2 regions of the Phocaeicola fibrisolvens genome follow, and region 2 is predicted to be linked to the other one. Evidence: riboswitches for the same ligand, from Rfam matches in the RefSeq annotation. Region 2 holds a riboswitch; the other holds the start of a gene.
What was found. Region 2 has a riboswitch for cobalamin ahead of OCV81_RS01385 (DUF4465 domain-containing protein). Riboswitches for the same ligand answer to the same signal wherever they lie in the genome.
Positions count from the first base shown of each region.

Region 1: it holds a riboswitch for cobalamin, as region 2 does, so the genes downstream of both, OCV81_RS10985 (TonB-dependent receptor plug domain-containing protein) here and OCV81_RS01385 (DUF4465 domain-containing protein) in region 2, are expected to answer to the same signal.

Region 1 covers NZ_JAOQJI010000025.1:33,912-37,102, reverse strand. Annotated here, with positions in the region: gene OCV81_RS10990 (potassium/proton antiporter) at 1-1,035, opposite strand, end outside; cobalamin riboswitch at 1,414-1,627, shown strand; gene OCV81_RS10985 (TonB-dependent receptor plug domain-containing protein) at 1,688-3,191, shown strand, end outside.
Region 2 covers NZ_JAOQJI010000002.1:135,118-138,308, reverse strand. Annotated here, with positions in the region: gene OCV81_RS01390 (PKD-like domain-containing protein) at 1-1,046, opposite strand, end outside; gene OCV81_RS01385 (DUF4465 domain-containing protein) at 1,048-2,016, opposite strand; cobalamin riboswitch at 2,174-2,365, opposite strand; partial or broken gene OCV81_RS01380 (hypothetical protein) at 2,883-3,191, shown strand, end outside.

The sequences.
Region 1 (3,191 bases), on a different contig from region 2:
TGAGACAAACAATTTGCCTTTGGCGGTGATGTTCCGGAATGGAAGCAGGCAGAGGAATACGCTGAGCGGACGTGCCACGATAATCATGAAGGCACCAATCAGCAAGGCCACTGCGGCCAGGTCGAGCATTTCGTGCGGGTTGACCAGCAATCCCAACGTGAGGAACATGATAATCTGGAAGAGCCAGGTCAGTCCACTCATGAACGTATTGATTTCTTTCCGGAAAGCCAGTTTGGTGTTTCCCAGAATCACGCCCATGATGTACACAGCCAGGTAGGCATTTCCCTTCAGCTGGTCGGTAATGGTAAAGGTGATGAAGACCAGACTGAGCAGAAGGATGGAGTAGAGAGAACTGTTCGACAGGTTGATGCGGTTGATGAGCCATACGCTGAAGCGTCCCATGGCATAACCGATGACCCCTCCGAAAAAGAACTGTACCAGCAAATCTTTCGTGATGAGCAGAAAGTCGGGATGGCTTCCGCTGGAGATGACTTGTATCAGTACGATGGTCAGCATGTAGGCCATCGGGTCGTTACTTCCACTTTCCAATTCCAGCATCGGGCGGAGATGCTGCTTCAGGTTCATCCGCTGCGAACGGAGCAGGTTGAACACAGACGCCGAGTCGGTAGACGACATGGTGGCGGCCAGCAGCAGGGATGTGAGCAAGGTCAGCTCGATGTTGGTCTGGTTCCAGTCGGAAATATAAAAGATGAACACACCAGTCAGCAAGGTGGTGAGCAGGACGCCGGCAGTCGACAGAACAATTCCCGGAGTGAGTACCGGCTTGATGTCGCCGTATTTCGTGTCCATACCTCCGGAAAAAAGGATGATGCTCAATGCCATCATACCAATAAACTGTGCATCCGAAGCACTGTTGAACTGCAATCCCAATCCGTCGCTTCCGAAAAGCATTCCCACCACCAGAAAGAGTAAGAGGGTAGGGATTCCAAACCGGTATCCGGTCTTGCTGATAAGAATACTGGAAAAAATCAGGATTGACCCAATCATCAAAATATTTTCTGCCGTAAAAATCATAATGCCTTAAGTGATTAATAAAAGTAAAGGTTTGTGTAAATATTAATGTCCGAAGGTAAGAAAATGTTTTGTAGATAAGGGCTTTTCATGAAAATTTTTGTGGATTTTTTATTTTGGTTCGTCCTTATCATTTTTTTCAGACATCCTTGTGTAAAAATGGAAATTACTGGATATTTTCTCTGTCCCACAGTGTGGGATATAAAAACCACAGTGTGGGATATATATTTCACAGTGTGAAATACAAAAACCAAACAGTGGAACAGAGAATTTATGGAAGTGTTTTGAAGAATATCTGAGGGAGTTTCAAAGAATGTGTAAGGAAGAAAAGGATTGTCCTATAATTTTGTAGAAATTTATTCTTGTTTTTCAAGAAAACCGTATATTTGCAATGTTTTGTTCCGTTTGGATTTCCGTTTGGCGAAATCACGGATGAAAAGGGAATCGGGTGAAAATCCCGGACAGTCCCGCTGCTGTGAACTCCAGCGTTTCGACGTTTGTCTACCGACTACCAGGCCACTGTCTTTCAATGAAAGATGGGAAGGCAAGACAAACGGGAGTAAGTCAGAAGACCTGCAAAACAAAGTCATGCTTGCATTCTCGAGGAAAGGATGGCAAGAACGTGCGTAATGTAGAATTACAATTAGAATTTTGGATGAAAAGATGGAATGAACCGGCCTTTGTAGTCGGCTATCGTTTTTTTATACTCGTGTGTCTGTGTGTCCTTGCAGGAGAGGGCAGTGTTTTTGCGCAACAGACCGATTCGGACAGCATTACGGGAAAAGTGCATCAGATTCCGGATGTGACGGTGAGTGTACGGAGGGCGACGAATAAAATCTCCTCCGTGGTTCCGGTACAACGTTTGGGAAAAGACATAATGGACGATTTGGGAATCCAGAACATGGCCGATGCGGTCCGTCGCTTTGCGGGAACGGATGTGCGTGATTATGGGGGTACGGGAGGACTGAAAACGGTTTCTGTCCGTAACATGGGAGCGGCCCATACGGCCATCAGCTATGATGGGGTGGCTGTCAGTAACTGTCAGGCGGGACAGATAGATATCGGACGTTTTTCGTTGGATAATGTACAGTCTTTGTCGTTGAGCGTAGGGCAGAATGAAGATATGCTTCAATCGGCCCGGTTGTATGCGTCGGCTGGTGTATTGAACATAGAGACTTCGCGTCCGGAGTTTCTGGGAGACCGGAAATGGCAGTTGCTGTTTCAGGCAAAGGGAGGCTCTTTCGGGCTGGTCAATCCTTATTTTCGTTATGGACAGCAGTTGGGTAAGCGGACGGTATTGTCGGTCGACGGGGATTATTTACGGTCGGACGGACAGTATCCTTTTCTGTTGAAAAACGGGAAATATACGCAGACTGAAAAAAGAAGCAATTCAGAGGTAAATTCCTGGCACACGGAGTGGAACTTGTTTCATGACTTCCAGGAGAATCAGAAACTGAGTGTCAAGGCTTATTATTACCAATCGGAACGAGGACTTCCGGGGGCTGTGATTTTCTATAACCCGGTTTCGAATGAACGCTTGTGGGACAAGAATGCGTTTGTGCAGGCCAAGTATCAGGACAAGATTTCCGAGAAATGGTCGTTGCAGGTGCAGGCAAAATACAATTATGCGTGGAACAAATACCAGGATAAGGGAGTACAGTATGAGGGAGGGGTGTCTACCGACCATTATACCCAGCATGAATATTATGTATCGGGAGCGGTTTTGTATCAGCTCTTCGCAGGCTTTTCCTTGTCATTGGCACAGGATTTGGCGGTGAATACCCTCGATAGTAATCTGCCGGATTGCCCGTTTCCTACCCGTCTGACTTCGCTGACAGCCTTGCATGCCCGTTATCAATGGGGGAGCGTACAGATGGATGCTTCCTTAGTCAACACCTACCTCAATGAGCATGTAGAGAGTGGAGAAAAACCCGCGGATCTGAAGAAACTGTCTCCTTCTTTTTCGGTGAATTGGAAGCCTTTCAGCGAGCAGGATTTTTTTCTGCGTGCGATGTATAAAAGTACATTCCGTACGCCGACCTTCAATGACTTGTATTATTATCGGCTGGGAAACCGTTCCCTTCGTCCGGAAAAAGCCAAGGAATATAATGTGGGCGTGACATGGGGAGCGAAAAAGAATGCAATTTGGGATTATCTGA
Region 2 (3,191 bases):
GCCGCTTCACAACATTTCACCGGAATATTGACACTGACTTCATCGACACCGGAGACCGAAATATTACGGGTGAGCACTGCTTTTGTATCTTGATTGTCGTATTTCACAGTAAAGGTAAGCGTGTGTTCTCCGGTTTTAGCGGGTTTGAAACCGTAAACCAAAGAATTGGCTCCCTCAATCGGTTGCCCGTCCAAACTCCATTGATAAGAAGGCTCGGCACTTATTGATACAAAGGGGCGGACAAACAAAGTACGTCCTAATTCTACGTATTTGGTATTATTCTCGGTAAAATATAAAGATGACGGAACTACGATTTCAATCGGAAGTTTATCGACAACCTCAATAGAAACTGTCTTCTTTGATTGTCCGTCTTCATTTGTTACGGTTAAGGTCAGTTCATAAGTTCCCAACTCATCTTGCTTGAATGTATAAGTATTTTCCGTTCCGACTTCGTTTCCGTTAAGAGTCCACAAATAAGTAGCTCCTTCTGCATTTTGAATGTCGGGTGTAAGGATATACTCACGTCCTGCGACAACTTTAAGCCCTATAGAGGGGGTTACCAATGAAATAACGGGCGGAGCCAATTCATTGACATCCACACGAATTTCTTCCTCTGTGCTGGCATCCCTCGTATCCACACGCAGGGTAACGTAATACGAACCGCATTCGTTGAAAATGTATTTCAATTGAGGCTCGTCGGAAATGATACGACCGTTGCATTTCCATGAATAAACGGCGTAATCGACATTCTGATAGGTCGGCTCAATAACGACCTCTTTTCCTATCTTTACAACGTAGATTCCGTCCTCGCTATCCAACTCAATGACAGGAGGCAATATCACGTCCTGCGATATTTCTTCGTCTTTGTTGCATGCAAATAGAAATATCGTCAAGGAGAATAAAAGCAAATACTTCTTCATTATATTTATAATTTTAATGCTGAAATTCCCTTGAAGAAAGTATTTGATTCCAATCTCCATTGGGATATAATAAAAAGGGGCAAATACTTTGCACTTGCCGTTAAAAAGCATTTGCCCCAAATTCATGTTATTCGTTTACGGTTACATCAATATCGTCTATAGCAACGTAAGCAGGAGTGTTCAATCCGTATGCGCTTGAATCGCTTCCTTCGAAATTGATAGCTACAGTACATACGCTGTCACCTAAACCGCTTAAATCCACTTGATTCCATCCGGTACGGATTTTATTGGTCAAACCTGATTCTGCATCTTTACTGGAATCGAAGTTTGCCAAATAGTATTCTACTTCCTTACCTGTAGGTTTACCCGTCGCATCCAACGCAACAAATACCACCTTAAACCATCCTTTTTGTGCCGACAAAGAGCCTTGTGTAAACGAGTTGCCATCCTTCATGACTAAGTAGGTATAAGTCGTATTACAAACCCATACGCTGTTGAATTTACCATATTTCGGTGTACCCTTGACAGGAGTGTTTGTGGTAACGACTCTGTAGCCGGTTGCATCGGTCAGGTAAATCTTCGCACATTTGTCATAGGTTGCTTGTGAATCATTGTATGAATCGCTATAACCGAAAGCTACAGCAAAATTTTTACCGCTATGACCGCCGTTGGGCCAGTACACGCTACATTGGTTTTGATAATCCCCCTGTGTCAGATTATGGAAATTAGAGATGGCAAAACCACCATTCCAAAATTCATATTCCCAAGGCTGTCCGCTTACCCATTCTTGTTCCAAATAGTTAATCGGGAACTGAATGTACGTACCGGTTTGCCCGATTTGAGTGATGTAGCCGGTCGTTACCTGCTTGCCGTTGGCCGTGGCAGAATAGAGATTGTTTCCATACTGGTCAGAAGCCATTACGCTGGAAGGTACGTTATCAAAATCGATAAGCGCATTGGTAGAACTTATCGCGCGGGTTTGAATCGCACTCTCCTCATACGGAGCAAGGAAGTCATCGTCGGATGAACATCCCGTGAACACTGCGGCGGCCATTGCTACAACAGCCATTGCCAAGAATCTAAAATTCTTTTTCATAACTTAATTATTAAAAGTTAAACAAAAAGTTTAAACACACATTCGTTTTTATTGCGACAGATTTGCAACGAATGAGAAATCGGTTATCAAAAAGAATATAGGTGCCTGTGGACGAGCCTCTGTTCATTTTAATCTAATGCCAATTATCCCGTGGTCACTAAATCTATCTCATCAAGCAGGTCTTCTGGCTCATCCCGCTTATCGCGCCTTCCCAGCTTTCACCAGTGGCAAAGAGTGCGATAAACTTTAATAGGACTTACAGCTGCGAGTACAGCTCCGGATTTTCACCGGGATTCCCTTTTAATTCCGTTCGACGCTTCGATTGGAAACTTGACTGGTGCAAAGTTAATGGTTATTTTTTAATCTTGTTTCTTTTTCTGTGATTTTTATTTCAAGAAAGGATTATTTTATGGCGCGAATTGTATTTTCATGTTAATCAAGCATTTATAACAACCACGAATAGTCTTTTCCCCTTATGAATAATAGCGTTTCTCAATTATGGTCTCTTTTCATCTCACGTCGGCAATTCTCTTCGGAGAGATTTTATATGCAAAGGTACAGCGTGCGTCTGGTCGTCAAGTATCGCTTTCACTAACGGTTCCCGGATATTCTTCACGGCAGCCTTCCACAAATCGAAGATTGACTTTCACTCCCCACCTCGTTGCAGGGCATAGTCGGACGAGCCTGACTGTGCTCTTACATTGGGCGGTTGGGTATTCCGTTTCATCCCGTACACTGTTTACTTGCCTTATCCGTCCTTTTCCCGCTGTCAGTCCTGCATAAAAATCATTCCCCGACGAGAAGCCAAAAGAGTTTCAAGAAAAGGAAAAAAAAAGAAAATATTTGACAATCTAAAATTTACAATTATGCACAGCAGGATTTTTCAAATTTCAACGGAGCCGATAGACAAAGAAAACTATCTGAATGAGGACACACTCCAGCAAGGAGACGGGAGCTTCTATGACTATTGTTCAGAAATAGACGAGGAAGACCGTAAAGAGGATATTGCCAATTTGGTCAATCATGCCTTGCCCAAAGGAATGTTCGAGCTTATATCCGATGACACCATGCGCTATAATGGTGGAATAGAGCAATGGAAAGAGGAGTATGTCGCCAATATCAAAAAAAGAGCGAATGCTCTTACGGCAGATAATATGTTGGAATGGGGTTCGACC